3 regions of the Pseudalkalibacillus sp. NRS-1564 genome follow, and region 2 is predicted to be linked to each of the others. Evidence: riboswitches for the same ligand, from Rfam matches in the RefSeq annotation. Region 2 holds a riboswitch; each other region holds the start of a gene.
The links. Region 2 has a riboswitch for S-adenosylmethionine ahead of ACIFPW_RS08080 (MetQ/NlpA family ABC transporter substrate-binding protein). Riboswitches for the same ligand answer to the same signal wherever they lie in the genome.
Positions count from the first base shown of each region.

Region 1: linked by a shared signal. The riboswitch ahead of ACIFPW_RS14750 (homocysteine S-methyltransferase family protein) and the one ahead of ACIFPW_RS08080 (MetQ/NlpA family ABC transporter substrate-binding protein) in region 2 are both predicted to bind S-adenosylmethionine.
Region 3: linked by a shared signal. The riboswitch ahead of msrA (peptide-methionine (S)-S-oxide reductase MsrA) and the one ahead of ACIFPW_RS08080 (MetQ/NlpA family ABC transporter substrate-binding protein) in region 2 are both predicted to bind S-adenosylmethionine.

Region 1 is NZ_JBITPM010000031.1:20,333-25,936, forward strand. Features, by position in the region: gene ACIFPW_RS14740 (bifunctional 2',3'-cyclic-nucleotide 2'-phosphodiesterase/3'-nucleotidase) at 1-1,441, shown strand, start outside; gene ACIFPW_RS14745 (DUF3895 domain-containing protein) at 1,563-2,552, shown strand; SAM riboswitch class I at 2,645-2,754, shown strand; gene ACIFPW_RS14750 (homocysteine S-methyltransferase family protein) at 2,834-3,883, shown strand; gene murB (UDP-N-acetylmuramate dehydrogenase) at 4,324-5,247, shown strand; gene ACIFPW_RS14760 (YdhK family protein) at 5,406-5,604, shown strand, end outside.
Region 2 is NZ_JBITPM010000015.1:122,322-127,925, forward strand. Features, by position in the region: gene ACIFPW_RS08075 (prolyl oligopeptidase family serine peptidase) at 1-1,442, shown strand, start outside; SAM riboswitch class I at 1,552-1,660, shown strand; gene ACIFPW_RS08080 (MetQ/NlpA family ABC transporter substrate-binding protein) at 1,830-2,636, shown strand; gene ACIFPW_RS08085 (methionine ABC transporter ATP-binding protein) at 2,658-3,692, shown strand; gene ACIFPW_RS08090 (methionine ABC transporter permease) at 3,682-4,356, shown strand; gene ACIFPW_RS08095 (iron-containing alcohol dehydrogenase family protein) at 4,457-5,551, shown strand.
Region 3 is NZ_JBITPM010000040.1:26,283-31,886, reverse strand. Features, by position in the region: gene ACIFPW_RS18100 (hypothetical protein) at 1-2,159, shown strand, start outside; gene msrA (peptide-methionine (S)-S-oxide reductase MsrA) at 2,207-2,857, opposite strand; SAM riboswitch class I at 2,957-3,070, opposite strand; gene ACIFPW_RS18090 (Na+/H+ antiporter NhaC family protein) at 3,158-4,561, opposite strand; gene fni (type 2 isopentenyl-diphosphate Delta-isomerase) at 4,757-5,604, opposite strand, start outside.

The DNA of each region.
Region 1 (5,604 bases), on a different contig from region 2:
GATCGGATTCGTTCCTCCACAGGTGATGCAGTGGGATAAGGCTAATCTTGAAGGGAATGTGATCGTAAAGGATATTGTTGCAACAGCTAATAAATACGTGCCAGAAATGAAGGCAGAAGGGGCCGACATTATTGTCGCCATACCTCATTCTGGCTTTGAGAAAGCAGCACCACAAGGAAATGACGAGAATGCCGTTTACTACTTAAGCGAAGTGGAAGGCATCGATGCCATTTTATTTGGACATGCCCACAAAGTATTCCCTGGAGATAACAGCTTTCAAGGAATTGAGGGAGTGGATAATACAAAAGGAACCATTAATGGAGTCGCTTCCGTCGAGCCAGGTTACTGGGGAGACCACCTTGGGGTAATCGACCTATCTTTAACGGAAGATAATGGGGAATGGTCAGTGAACGATTCCAAATCTGAAGCTCGTCCCATCTATGATAAAGTAACGAAAACACCACTTGTTGAAGCAGACATGGATATCGTGAATGCAGTGAAAGACGATCATGAAGCGACAATTGATTATGTGCGAACAGCTGTCGGTGAAACAACTGCACCCATAAACAGTTACTTTGCGCTCGTTAATGATGATCCGTCCATCCAGATTGTAACCAATGCACAAAAATGGTATGTAGAAAACAATATTCAGGGTACCGAATATGAAGGTATTCCAGTTCTATCCGCAGGCGCTCCATTTAAAGCGGGCGGTCGAGGGGGTTCGTCCTACTATACAGATATTCCTGCTGGGGACATTGCGATTAAAAACACAGCTGATCTTTACGTATATCCGAATACACTGAAAGCGGTGCTGTTAAATGGTGACGAACTGAAGGATTGGCTTGAAATGTCAGCAGGCCAATTTAATGTGATCAACAAAAAAGATAAACAGGAACAGCCTTTAATTAATCCTGATTTCCCTTCTTATAACTACGATGTGATTGATGGCGTTACCTATCAAATCGATGTTACTGAACCGGCGAAATATGATATGAGTGGGAGTGTAGTAAATGCTGATGCGAATCGAATTAAATCGCTAAAATACAACGGAGAAAAGGTAACGAAAGATATGTTCTTTATCGTCGCTACAAATAATTACAGAGCAACAGGCGGTGGGCATTTCCCGCACTTAGACGGTTCGAATATTGTCATTGATTCACCTGATGAGAATAGACAAATTTTAATTGACTATATTCTTGAAAACAAGACAATTAATCCAACAGCTGATCAGAACTGGTCATTTCACACAGTCAATAAGAAGAAACTGAACGTCACTTTTGAATCCTCGTTACGAGCCAAAACCTATGCGGAAAGCATTCAAACGATTCATTTTGTTGATGAAACAGAAAATGGTTTCGCTAAATATACACTCGACTTAACGAAACAGAAAAAAGAAAAGCATCATCATAATCATAAGGGCGAGCACGGCCGCCATCGTTAAGAACGAATTCACGCCAATTCATCAGGATTGGCGTTTCTTATTTTAAGAATTTATCCTATGCAAACAATAGTGGAATATTTACTGATATAATGGCATTACTATCGTACAGAAAGGGATTTATATGACACAAAGCCTGACAAGCACCCAAAGAGATGAGCTTTTTTCAGATCTGACAAATGAACAACAAACGTATGTAATGAATTTTCTTAAACGCGGTAAGAAAACGACTTTCGCGAATGTCATTGCTAGAAGTAAAGGCCGGATGATTCCAAGTGGAGCAACGGATGAAGAAATCAGGATGCTGCTTGATGATTGGATACTAGAAGATTACATCGATGCAGGCTTCATTTCAGATGATTTGAAATGTGAGTGCGGTCGCTCTTTACGGTATCAATATGTTGTTCGACATGCAAAAACAGGGGAAACGCGGCGTTTCGGGATAAATCATTTCGAAGAGCATACCGGATTACCCGCTTCCATTGTGAGAGAAGTTGTGAAGGGATTTATGGAAATAGATTACGAGTTGGATGAGCTACTGTTGAAAAGACAGAACGGCTATCCTACATACGACATTCCTGAAGGATTGAACCTTCCACAAGACATTGAACAGCCACTTTCATTAAATCTTCCATTACTAGATCTACAAGAAAAACGGCTAAACAGTTTAATCAGATCTTATCGTGAAGACCAAGAAGCTTTTCAAAGAGGGAGCAACACTGTAGAACAAGTAGTCAAACCGAAAAGCAACCAGGAAGAACCGAAATCAGAAGAGGAATTACAAGGTTCCTTTGATTTGTTCGCGGAAGAAGTTCAAGAACCATTACAAGAAAAGACAAGCCAGAAACCTAAGGAAACCTATTTTGTAGGGGACCTTTCATTTACAACACAGGAAGCGATAGACTCCTATATTCAGCAAGGTATGGAAAGCGCCCTAATGATTTGTGAGCTTTTGATTAAGGAAGGAAAGGTACAAGACAAGAGATACTCCACAAAGAAACCAAAAATTTATTATGCTGTTTGTACCTACCTCGATTCATTTGTTGCATCTGGATCAATGTCAGTCGAGCCGATAGGACGTGAAGATCGCATCTATCGTTTGAAAAGTAAGTGAATATCCTAACATTTCGTAATTATCAGATAAGTGATTGACATTTCCAGTTAACCGGTCTATAATTTCACACATGTTCAAAAATTAAATCAACACTCTTATCAAGAGCGGCGGAGGGAATAGGCCCTATGATGCCCGGCAACCTTTCAACTTCAGTTGAAGCTGGTGCCAAATCCTACAGGTGATATCACCTGGAAGATAAGAGGAGGATTATGTTAGCAAACCCTCTTCTTATTGTTTAAGAAGAGGGTTTTTTATTTTATCCAGAAAAGGAGCTGTTACACATGAAAAGAACACTTGAAGAACGATTGCAAGATGGTCCAGTTATTTGCGGGGAAGGTTATCTATTTGAACTAGAGCGTCGTGGTTATTTACAAGCAGGATCATTCGTACCCGAAGTTGCCCTAGACAACCCTGAAGCGCTAAAACAAACGTATCGTGATTATATGCTTGCAGGTTCTGATGTCGTACTTGCTTTTACGTATAATGGTCACCGAGAGAAAATGAGGATTATTGGAAAAGAAGAATTGTTAGAACCGCTCAATAGACAAGCCATCCGCCTGGCTAAAGAAGTTGCGAAGGAACACCCTGAAGAAGAAGCGCTAGTTGCTGGAAACATTTCAAATACAAACTTATTTGATCCTGAAGATGAGGAAAGTAAGGAACAAATTCGGTCAATTTTTGCTGAAATGGTGAAATGGAGCAAAGAAGAAGGCGTTGATTTCATCAACGGCGAAACCTTCTACTTCTATGAAGAAGCCAAAATAGCGCTAGAAGAGATTCAAAAGCAAGGTCTTCAAGCTGTGATTACACTCGGACTTATGAGTGAGAACATTTTAAGGGACGGCTATACGGTTGAGGAAGCTTGCCGTTTATTAGAAGAGCAAGGTGCACTAGTTGTTGGCATGAATTGTTTTAGAGGGCCTGCCACAATGCAGCCTTACATTGAAAAAATTAGACAGTCTGTTAACGGCTATGTTGGTGCTCTTCCAATCCCTTATCGTACAACAGAAGAACACCCAACATTCTTTAACTTACCAGACGGTGGCTGTGCGTGTACATTGCCAACAGAGACGACCTTTCCAACCTCTTTAGACCCGCTTTATTGCAATCGCTATGAACTAGCGGAATGGGCTAAGGAGGCACAGCTGGTTGGGGTCAATTACTTGGGACTCTGTTGCGGGGCTTCTCCAAGTATGCTGCGAGAGGTGGCTGAAACAGTTGGCAGAACAACTGTAAACTCGGTATATTCTCCAAATATGGAAAAGCACTTTTTGTTTGGAACGGATGAGACATTGAAAGATAACAATACGGCTTATCGAACAAAGGCCTAATTTATAACAACAACCGGAGAACTTAATTTCTCCGGTTGTTGTTTTTTTACCAAAAACCCTATCTGTACACCTGTACTACAGTATTAAAATACATTCATACATAGGATATTATATCTACTACATTTTTTCTATAAGCTGATTATTTTTGATAACGTTGGCGACGATTAGTAACAGTATCTGTAGAAGAGTAACGAATACAATGATTTATGCATTTGATAGGATAACAGCATTTTTCCAATCACGATGTCTGAGATTGATTTTTCCGCTATATAAGTTGCTTTCCAATTAACATTCTTTTCGAATTAAAGGCTTCTTTTATGAAAAACATCATATTTATCAAGTAGTTGTGTTATTATTTTAAATGTGTTTGAATATGTCCATGAAACATTATTGAACTCAAACCACAATGAAAACGAACTGTTTTATAAGCGAGGTAGCCTATGAATAATCAAAATGTATTAAATGAACTCCGCTCCATTTTACCCAGTGCGGAACTGAAGATAAATGAGCCATTAAATGCACATACGTATACAAGAATGGGTGGATGTGCGGATGTCCTTGTGTTTCCTAACACGCTAGAGGACGCACGAGCAGCAGTTGAGTACGCCTATCAATCTAACTATCCATTAACCATTTTAGGAAAAGGCTCTAATGTTATTATTCAAGATGGAGGCATTAGAGGAATTGTCCTGAATCTTTCGTCACTAAAAGCCATTCAAAAAGAAGAAGAAAAAGTTATTGCTCAAGCTGGTGCACGTATTATTGATGCTTCTGAATTTGCTCGTGACAGCAAACTAAGTGGGCTCGAATTCGCATGCGGAATCCCAGGATCTGTCGGCGGAGCTGTTTATATGAACGCAGGAGCATACGGTGGAGAAATCGCGGATTGTCTCGAAAGCGTTCTTGCTGTAACAAAGGAAGGAAAGCTCGTTAAATTGACAGCTGATGAACTTGATTTATCTTACCGTCATAGTAATGTAGAAGAAAATGGTCTTCTTGTCCTTGAAGCTACTTTCGAGCTTAAAGTTGGAGAGTATGAGGATATTAAAGCAATCATGGATGACTTAACGGAAAAACGTGAAACAAAGCAACCGCTAGAATACCCTTCATGTGGCAGTGTGTTTAAACGTCCTCCTGGCCTTTTTGCTGGTAAGCTCATTCAGGACTCACAGCTTCAGGGTACACGAATCGGTGGAGCTGAAGTCTCCAAAAAGCATGCTGGCTTTATTGTAAATATCGATAATGCGACAGCGACTGACTATCTGGACGTGATTCATCATGTGCAGCAAACAGTAAAAGAAAAGTTTGATGTCGATCTTGAACGTGAAGTTCGCGTCATCGGGGAACCACCTGAAAAACCATAATTCACATGACAGCCGCTCTTTCTGTAAGAGCGGCCTTTTAGTGTTCTTTCACCGATATTCGATAAATCTGTGAACAAATGAAATCTGCACAATAAGTGCATACTTTACGGATAAAGTAGATATTGGCATACAATTCCAAAGACTAGAGGAGGACTATCATGAAAAGTAAAACTCAATTGATTGGTGTAATAACATTATCAATGGCGCTCATTCTTGCTGCTTGTGCAAACAACAATGAACAAGTAAATGAAAACTCTAATAACACAGAGGCAAACTCTGAAAGTAATATGGAAGGGATGAATCATTCAGGCTCTGCTGAGGTACCTGAAGAGCTACAAAAGTCTGAAGATCCGACTT
Region 2 (5,604 bases):
ATGCACCATTTAATCATTCTAGCCCTAACTGGTCACCGGATGGACAATCCATTGTATATGTGAGAGATAGATATGAAGAACAGGGGTCCTACATGCGAGCCGACATCTTTATTCAGGGTCTGAATGAAGGATCAGAGCCTGATCAGTTAAATCGTGAGGGTGGGAGCTTTAGCACACCGAACTGGTCACCAGATGGGAAGAAGCTCTCATTCATTGGGCATAACTTTGAGCATAAAGGAGCTACGTTGAATAAAATCTGGACTGTTGACATAGCGAAGAAAGAGTTTACTTGTTTAACAGAGGAGGTTGATTTAGAGTGTTCGGATGTATTGATTTCAGATATGCACTGGGGCGGCGCTTCTCCTGGTGCGATGTGGAGCCAAAATGGAGATGGACTCTATTTCCTTGCTAGTAAAGAAGGAAACACTGGTGTTTATTTCGTCGGAGAAGATTGCACGGTTCGACAAATAGCGGGTGGTGACAGGCACCATTACGCGTTTCACTATTTGCCAGGCGCGAATGAAGCGGCTGTTGCGATTAGTGATCCACTTAACATTGGCGATATTTATACGCTTTCGTTTCATGGAGATCGAGTAAATGAACTGTGTTTGTCTCAATCAAATGCTGACGTTCTCGAATGCTTGGATCTCTCGACACCAGAAATGTTTACATACGCTGGGAAAGACGGTTTGGAGATTCAGGGCTGGCTCATGAAGCCAAAGGATTTTAAGGAAGATCAGGAACATCCCCTTATTCTTGAAATTCACGGTGGGCCACATATGATGTATGGTAATTCATTTATGCACGAATTTCAGCTTCTTGCAGCAAAAGGATATGTTGTCCTTTATACGAATCCACGTGGTAGTCAGGGATATGGACAAGAGTTTGTGAATGGTTGCCGAGGAGATTATGGTGGGGGTGATTATGAGGATTTGATGGCGGGTGTTGATAACGCGTTGAATAAGTATTCCTTTATTGATGAAGCTCAACTTTTCGTGACGGGAGGAAGCTACGGTGGCTTTATGACGAACTGGATTGTTGGGAAAACCGATCGATTCAAAGCAGCGGTTACCCAGCGCTCCATTTCGAATTGGCAGAGTTTCTATGGCGTTAGTGACATCGGATACTTTTTCACAAAGTGGGAAGTTGGAAGTGATTTAGGTGAAAACCCCGCTAAGCTATGGCATCATTCACCGCTTAAGTATGTGGACCAAATCGAAACCCCACTTTTAATTCTTCATAGCGAAAATGATTACAGGTGCCCTATAGAGCAAGGAGAACAGTTATATGTGGCTTTAAAGCATCGTGGGAAGGAAACGATGTTTGTAAGATTCCCAGATTCTGATCATAATTTATCACGAAGCGGTTATCCAGAGCTACGAGTGGAACGACTTAAGCATCTAGGAAACTGGTTCGACAATTATCTAGAAGGAAGACAATAAGAAATCTTTCGACAAATAGCGGGCGGTGACAGGCACTTTTTGAGATCTTCCCTTGACGCCCTTCGAGAAAGATACTATACTATTGAAAATAGTTAAATAATATTGAAAACTCTTATCAAGAGTGGCAGAGGGACTGGCCCTGTGACGCCCAGCAACCATCTCAGTTCGTGAGAAAGGTGCTAATTCCAGCAGACGAGCAATCGTTTGAAAGATGAGAGAGAGTTCAGCGCTGCTGATAATGATGAAATGATACAACTCTCTCTGTACTTTACAGAGGGAGTTTTTTTATTGGGAGGGGATTTTAGCAGATCGAAGTACTTTTGCGCTTTTATATTTTAGTGCTAAAACGCTTTACATTACTATATGAATTTTAAAGGAGATTGAGAAATGAAGAAATCATTGTATTTATTAGGTGCACTTATTTTAGTTCTTTTGGCAGGTTGTTCTGGAAATGAGGCTTCTGGAGTTTCAGAAGATGGCCCACTGAAGGTAGGGGTAACGGCTGGTCCGCATGAAGATGTGATGAACAAGGTGAAGGAAATCGCAGCGGAAGACGGGTTTGAAATTGAAGTGATTGCGTTTAATGATTATGTGATGCCAAATACAGCCCTTGATGAAGGGGAATTGGATGCGAACGTATTTCAGCATGAACCTTATCTGAATGATTATGTAAAAGAAAGAGGACTCGATCTTTCCAAGGTAGCAACTACGATTACTTTTCCAATGGGAATTTATTCTGACAAATATAAGAGTCTTGATGAATTGCAAGAAGGTGACAAAGTTGGGTTGCCTAACCATTCAACAGGCGAACCGAGAGCGCTAATGTTGTTTGAGCAAGCTGGCATTATTGAGTTGAAAGATGGCGTTGGTGTTAAAGCAACGATCAAAGATATTGAGAAGAATCCTTACAATCTCGAATTTGTTCCATTAGAAGCTTCGCAAATTCCAAGACAGCTTGGTGAGCTTGCGATTGCAGCAATTAATACGAACTTTGCAATGGAAAGTGGACGCGTACCGAAAGAAGATTCGCTTGAAATGGAACCAGAAGATTCCCCATGGGTGAACGTGATTGCAACACAAACAGAGAACAAAGATGATGAACGTATTCAAAAGCTAGTGAACTACTATCAATCAGATGAAGTGAAGCAATTTATCCAGGACGAATTTAACGGTTCTGTAGTTGCATCCTGGTAATTCGAAAGAGGAGTGAGCACGATGATTCGATTAGAAAATATAACGAAAACGTATAAAAGCGGTGAGACGATTACGAAGGCGGTTGATGATGTTTCCATAGAAGTTAAGAAAGGAAGCATCTATGGCGTCATCGGTTATAGTGGTGCTGGAAAGAGCACGCTTGTCCGAATGGTGAATCTTCTGGAGCGACCGACAGATGGAAAGGTATTTATCAATGACATTGAGCTCACTTCTTTGTCTACTGGAAAGCTTCAAAAAACAAGACAGCGCATCGGGATGATTTTTCAGTCTTTTAATTTATTGAAAACAGGCACTGTGTATCAAAACATTGCCATTCCGCTGAAGCTTACGGGTCTTCGTAAAAAAGAGATTGAAGTGCGAGTTGATAAATATTTAGGTATCGTTGGGTTATCGGATAAGCGGGATGCTTATCCTTCCCAGCTATCAGGTGGTCAGAAGCAGCGTGTGGCGATTGCCCGTGCGCTTGCTCATGAACCTGAAGTGCTACTATGCGATGAGGCAACGAGTGCCCTTGACCCAGATACGACAGAATCAATCCTATCTTTATTGGAACAAATCAATCGTGATTTTGGAATCACGATTTTACTCATTACGCATGAAATGCACGTTGTCCAGAAAATATGTCATGAAGTGGCTGTGATGGAGAACGGGAAGGTGATTGAACAGGGACGAGTGATCGATATCTTTAGTAAGCCTGCTACAATGACGGCCAAACGATTTGTTCAGTCGTTATTCCAGGATGAGCTTCCAGAATCACTTGTGTCGCGATTGAAAGAGCGTGGTCAGATCGTGAATCTTTCATTTATTGGGGAGAAATCAGGTAGTCCCGCTCTTGCGCTTGTTAGTAAGAAGTTCGACGTGTATCCGTCCATTTTAGCAGGGAACATTACACAACTGAAGGATCAGCCTTTTGGTAGGCTAGTCGTTCATTTAGATGGGGAAGCGGAAGAGACGGCTCGGGCCGTTGCCTTTTTAGAGGAAAGTGGCGTCGTAGTAGAAGGCTATGTTCAGGAGGTGGAAGCTCATGTCAGCTAAGGTATCGGAGTTTATTGATCTTTGGGGTGCAGACATTTGGAACGCGATTATTGAAACATTTCAAATGGTTGGGATCTCACTACTGATTTCAGTATTGATTGGCCTGCCGCTTGGTGTGCTACTTGTTTTAACTAGACCTGAAAAAGCATTAGAAAATAAAGTTCTTTTCCGTATATTAAATGCGGCTATAAACGTGATCAGGTCGATTCCATTTATCATTTTACTGTTTTTCATTTTACCTTTTACAAAAATGATTGCAGGTACAACAATTGGAGTAAAAGGTGTGATTGTGCCGCTCGTTGTCTTTACGGCGCCGTATATCGCAAGGTTGATGGAATCCGCTCTTCTTGAGGTAGATCGTGGAGTAGTAGAAGCCTACGAAGCAATGGGGGTAAAAACCAGACATATTATCTGGCATGTTCTTGTAAGGGAGTCTCGTTCATCGATCGTTCTTGGATTAACGATTGCGACAATTGGACTGATTGGGGCAACGGCAATGGCTGGGCTCGTTGGAGCAGGTGGGCTTGGTGATCTCGCTTATCGATACGGTCATTTGCGATATGAAGTCGATGTGATGTACGTTACGGTATTTCTCCTTATTGTCCTTGTTCAGGGACTACAATCGTTTGGAAATGTTCTCTCCGCTCGTTTGAAAAAGGATTAAGTTAAAAGAAGATCTTTTTGTTTTATTGTTATTAGCAGGTGTGTCTTCAATAAATGAACTTGGTAAGCACATTGTTCATCAGATTTAGGAGGAAGAAAAGATGGAATCAATTCAGGTAAGAGCAACGCCAGGACATTATGAATGTCGATCAGGTATCCTTCAAGAATTACCACGATTGCTTAAGGAAGGGCAGTTTCAAAAAGTGTTTGTGATTTCTGGACATCAATCTTGGGGAGCAGCTCAGGGTTATTTTCCAGATCTATCTGCCTTTCATGTAGCTTATTCTACGTACAGTGGTGAATGTTCAGAAACGGAAATTAAAAGGCAATCTGAATTAGCCAATATTCACGGTGCCGATTTGATACTCGGTGTAGGTGGTGGAAAGGTTCTGGATGTAGCGAAAGCGGTTGGTAATGAAGTAAACAGAGATGTGGCTCTTGTGCCAACGCTCGCGTCTACTTGTGCCGCAACGACGCCACTTAGTGTGAAGTATTCAGACGAGGGAGAGTTTATTGAGTATACTATTTTTCCAAGAAGTACATATCTTGTTCTTGTAGAGCCTGAAATTCTTGTGCAGTCACCAATCGCTTATTTGAAAGCAGGTATTGGTGATACGCTGGCCAAATGGTATGAAGCGAAAGCGCTCATTGAGGAACTGCGTTCAACGCCAATTCCCATAAAACTAGCGTATGAAGTAGCAAGAAGCTGCCGTGATGTCCTTGTAGCAGACGGAGAAAAAGCGGTTAGGGATCAACAGAATGGTCGTTTGAGTGATGCGTTTATTCGGGTGATTGAAACAAATCTTTTATCAGGAGGAATGGTAGGAGGTCTTGGCGATCGCTATGGTCGGATTGCAGCGGCACACTCCATTCATAACGGTTTAACACACGTATCTGAAGCTCATTCGTTTCTTCACGGTGAGAAAGTAGCTTATGGCATACTTGTGCAACTTGTACTAGAAGGTGAGTGGGAAGAGGTGAGAGGTTTATTTGCCTATTATAAAGAAATAGGTTTGCCCCTCTCGTTAGAGTCAATTGGCATTGAACCAACAAATGTGGAGAGCATAGGTCAAGTTATCGCAGAATACGCTACGAGAGATGGGGAGTCCATTCATTTCCCTTCAGGTCATGTGACGAAAAATGATGTAGTGGAAGCGATTCTTGGATTAGAAGCATTACAAGTTACGTTAAGTTGATTAGGCATATCTAGTGAGAAAAAAAGTCCCCTGGAAGTTACGGTTCAACTTCT
Region 3 (5,604 bases), on a different contig from region 2:
AACCATTACAATCCTTCTTTAAAACCATATGGAAAGGAGCTTCTTACGGCGCTCTTTTTATGACAATGCTGCTAATCTTTTCGATTGGGTTTGATTTTCATACTGGACTGGGTCAAATAATGGACGTTATTCTTTTCCTATTAATTGCAGTTGTCAGTACACTGCTCACCGTTAAGATTGGTACATGGTTCATAGAGCATTTCAAAAGATTACCCTCTCTTCTCATTGCAAGTATTGGAGTCTCGCTTGCTATAACCATTTATACATTAGATCAATTTCGTCAATTAGAGAACATCCTTCCGCTCTCCTATCTCTTAATTGCAGTCGGTATCATCCTTGGCGCTATGTTCGGATACCCTCTTTCTAAAGGCATCAAAAAGCCAATGTCTATGATCATGCTACTGTTTGGTGTTTTAGCAACGTCAGCTTTTTCATACTGGTTATTCACACCTGGTTTAATGAATGATCGTCTCTCTATTAATGTAGAGCCGCTCTCACCTGTTAGTGATAACCCTTCAGAATACGGCTCATTTGATGTAACTACTTATACATATGGAAGTGGAAAGGATAAGCAACGTCCTGAATTTGGGGAGCAAGTAGATATTCAAACGATGTCAGTTAACGCTTCAAGTATGATTGGAGAATGGTCCAAAGAACGCGAGTGGTTCTGGGGCTTTAAAGACACCAATGTGCCACTTAATGGACGTGTATGGGTGCCTAAAGGAAATGGTTCTTTTCCTCTTGTCCTTATTGTCCATGGAAACCATAAGATGGAGGACTTCTCAGATGAAGGCTACAATTATTTAGGTGAGTTACTCGCTAGTCGTGGCTTTTTAACAGTATCAGTAGATGAGAACTTCTTCAATTCAACATGGTCTGGTGGCCTCGCAGGAGACATTAATGGACGCGCCTGGTTGCTGCTTAAACATATTGAAGAAATGGAGAAATTATCTTCTCAAAAAGATAATCCATTATTCAACAAAGTGAAGATGGATCAAATTGCTTTAATAGGTCATTCTCGCGGTGGTCAAGCTGCCATTTTAGCAGCAAAATTCAATGACCTTGATCGTTACCCAAATAACGGGAACATGACTTTTGATTCCCATTATAATATTGAATCTGTTATCGCACTTGCACCGACGGATTATCAAACACTTTCAGATCGAAAAATCGAAGTGGATGATGTCAATTATTTATTACTTCAAGGTTCTTATGATAGTGATTTATCGGAATTCGAAGGCGACCGACAGTATAATGGGATTGATTTAACTGGCAGTAAAGAAGCTATGAAAGCAGCCCTTTATATTGATCGCGCCAATCACGGACAATTTAACACAACGTGGGGAGAAAACGATACGTATTTCCCTTTCACGCTTTTATTAAATAAAGAGCCTCTTCTTAAAGGCACTGAACAACGACAAATAGCCCGCACATATGTTGCTGGCTTTCTTGAGGCGACGCTTCATCAAAATGAGTCCTATCAACCGATGTTTGAGGATTATCGCTATGCTCTCGAATGGCTACCTGATACAACATACATTAGTAAATATGAAGATCCTTCGTATCATATCTATAGCACCTTTGAAGAGGACGTTGATGTCACAACAGCGACATCTCCCTATATCACCATAGAGACTAATAGCTTGCTGCAATGGTATGAAGGAGAGCTTGAATTTCGACGCGATAAAGAAAGAGGTACTCATGGGGTCTTTTTGAAATGGGATCATTCCTATTCAAAGAACGGCGCATACAAATTAAATTTCAAGAAAGCCCTTCAGGATCCATTTGCTTATACAATGAACAGTTCATTAACATTCACAGCAGCAAACCTTTCAGATCCATCTGACCAGCAACCTGTTGATTTCACAATCACGGCTAGTTCAGATAACGGAGCATCCGCTAGTGTTAAGCTGAGTGACGTCATGCAGTTGCAAGGTGTTCTTCCTATTCAACACACAAAAACAAAATACTTCGAAGAAGGACGTTATGGTGAACCTACTGAACCGGTTCTCCAAACCTTTAATATTCCGATGCAGCGATTCTTAGAAGCAAACAATGCCTTTAATCCGAAGAAGATGAATGCTCTTACATTCGAATTTAATGCATCAGAGAAAGGAAAAGTCTTTATTGATCAAATAGGTGTCAATCAAGGTGATTAACTAAAAAAGGCCTTCCCTCATGACAATGAGAGAAGGCCTTTTTTCTATTATGAAATTTTGCAAGAAGACTGTCCACGCTTAGCAAGATAGCTTTGATGATACTCATCTGCACGATAGAATGAAGTGATTGGTATAATTTGCGTCACAACTGGTTTTTTGAAGCGTCCAGATCGCTCAAGTTTTTCTTTCGCAAATAATGCTATTTCTGCCTGCTCATTTGAGTGGTAAAAGATCGCTGAGCGATAGCGTGTTCCGACATCTTCTCCCCGTTTGTTTAAGGAGGTTGGATTATGATTTTCGAAGAAAACCTCTACAAGTTCTTCATAAGAAATGAGAGAAGGATCATATTCAACTTGTACGGATTCGGCATGGCCTGTTAATTCAGAATAAACATCTTCATAAGTTGGATTAATCGTCTCTCCTCCTGTAAACCCTGCTGAAGTTGAAATAACACCGTTCAATTGTTGAAATAGCGCTTCTACTCCCCAAAAGCACCCTGCTGCAAATGTTGCTTGTTCCACTATGACCACTCCGTTTCCTTTTCTCTGTATGGTTTTATTTGATCGAGCATATATGTTTTCTAATTCATTTAGTGATAACATATAAAGTTGCTTTTCACCCTTCTTATATATCCCTTGTGAGAGAAGGGTCTTAATAAGCTGTTGTTTTCTTGCTTCGTTATCCAATAGTGTATGCAATATCAGTCGCTCCCTCTACTAAAACATATTTCCAAATGAGGGTGCATAAAAAAACCCTCATCTGCTCGAACAGAAGAGGGTTTGGATAGACCGAGCCTCTTCTCATTTTTCGACTTTCGTCGCAGGAATTAGCACGGTTCCAATTGAACATAAGTTCATAGGTCCGTTGCCGAGGTATCTAAGGGCCAGTCCCTCCACCTCTCTGAATAAGAAGATCCTTTAAACAAAGGATTATTAAGTTAGTCCCAATAATAAATGGTTTTAAAACGGATGTCAATACAAAAGTACTCATAAAAATAATTATATTACAAAAGAGATAACAAAGTAGCCAGCTGCTGCTAATCCCGCCGCTAATAAAGCTGGGCCAAGCTTAAATTTCGCATATGTCATAGGATTCAACTGCAAGATCCTCGCAACTGTATTCGTATTGTCACTTAGCGGAGAAGCAAAAGCGCCAAATGTCCCACTCGCAAACACGGCTCCAATGACAACAGGTAGATCTGCTCCTGTAGAATACCCTAATGAAATACCGAGCGGCATTAAAATTCCCCATGTGCCCCATGATGAGCCAATAAAGTATGAAATAAACGCCCCAACGAGAAATAAGACTGGTGGTACAAATAAAGTAGGAATCCAATCAAGGTTTGAGGTAACAAAAGACGAGAAGCCAAGAGCTTCTGTTGAAGCTGCTAAGCCCCAAACGACAGTAAGCAAGACGATGACCGGCATCATCTCGTTACCACCTTCGATAAAATAAGTAACAAGGTCCTTTAAAGAAAAACGCTGAAATAAATAGAAAATGAACGTTAAGAGTACTGTAGTGAGAAGTGCAAAGACCATCGCGTCGAGGACATCTGCCTCAATAAACGCCTTGATTAAAGAAGTAAACCCCTTCTTATAACCACTCCAATATGTAAGAAGAAGTGTTAGGAGAATTACTCCTCCAAGAGGTATTAATAAATTCATCGGTTTCGTAGGAAGATCCTTCGCCACAGCTGGATGACAATCTTCCCATTGATCATCAAGCTTTTTTTCCACATTACCTGCGTCTGTAGCTGGCGTTTTTCGATGATGGAAAAAACTCAAATAAAAGCCAATCAATAAAATACTAATCGAAAAAAAGTTGTAAGGGATACTTTGAAGAAAGTAACGATAGCCATCTCCTTCAATGCCTTCTGCTTTTAGTGAAAGCTGCACAACAGATGACATATAGCCGACAAAAGCGGTAGCAATTGGCATTAAGACAATAACTGGAGTTGCTGTCGTTTCTATCACAAATCCAAGCTCCTGAGGAGTAATTTTCACTTTATTTAAAAGAGCTTTCATGATTGGGGCTACCGTTACAATGCGGAAACTAGGAGCACTAAATGTTCCTAGCGTTGACACCCACGTCAGAAATAACGCTCCTTTTTTTGAGTTGATTTTGGATGAGGCAACTTGAACAAATCCTTTTATCCCACCAGTATATTTCATCAATCCGATTAAGCCCGTAAACATATATAGAAAAAGGACGATTTTAACATTATTTTCATCTTTCAAACCAGTCATAATAAATTCATAGAACTGTTGTAAACCAATGATCAATCCAGGTTTGTATATAAATGATGCTGTTAGCAAACCCGCCGTTAATCCGGGGATCACTAGTTTTGTTTTCATCGCAATGATAATGACAACGATAAACGGAAAAATGGATAACCAGGCCATTAGCGTCGCCCTCCTTAAGCTCTAGTTTGCTCTCTAGAGAACGACCTATACTACGGGAACCGATAATGTTGATTCCTCATTCGTCTGAGCAAGTGGAGTTGCTCGAAGTCATTGGTGCCATATGGTTTAAATAAGACAAATTGAACATCGTTCCTTAACTTATTCATACAAAAAAGCCAGAGCTCAGTGCTCTGGCTATTTCTTTTTTAATGCGCTATTGTATTTTAATCTATTGATCGATGCAGCTCCAATTCCAAACATAGCTGTTCGTAATTCGAACTCAATTCGCTTTAATTGATCTGATAGCGCTTCTTCACTATCATCTACTGCATTTTCAAGTAATGCCCTACCAAATCCGGACACATCCGCCCCGAGAGCAATAGCTTTAGCTGCATCCACACCATTTTTTAGTCCGCCACTTGCAACCATCGGGACATCGGGATGCTGTTTCCTTACATCAATAATACAATCAGCTGTCGGGTTACCCCAATCTTGAAAAGCTTCGGCAGCTTGTTGTCTTAATGTTTGATGGGAACGAAAACTTTCAACTTGAATCCAGGATGTTCCACCCGCTCCAGCAACATCAATAAAACTGGCACCTGCACTTATAAGACGCTGAGCACTCTTCGCATCGATTCCCATGCCAACCTCTTTAATACCGAGTGGAACAGGGATCGCTTTTGCTACTTCTCGAATTTTATCGATTAAATCTTGGAAATTTGTATCACCCTCAGGTTGGAATACTTCTTGTAATGGATTTAAATGAAGCAGAAGCGCATCAGCTTGAATGAAGTCAATCGCTCTCTTACACTCTTCTACTGTAAAACCATAATTGAGTTGAACAGCTCCAATATTGGCTAGTATAGGAATGGTTGGTGCATGTTTTCTTACGTCAAATGAATAAGCGGATTTCGATTCTTGAATAGCGGCACGCATTGAGCCTACACCAAGCGCCCAACCATGTGCTTCAGCAGCTTTGGCAAGACGTTTATTAATCTCCCAAGATCGCTCTGTACCGCCTGTCATTGAGCTGATCAGAAATG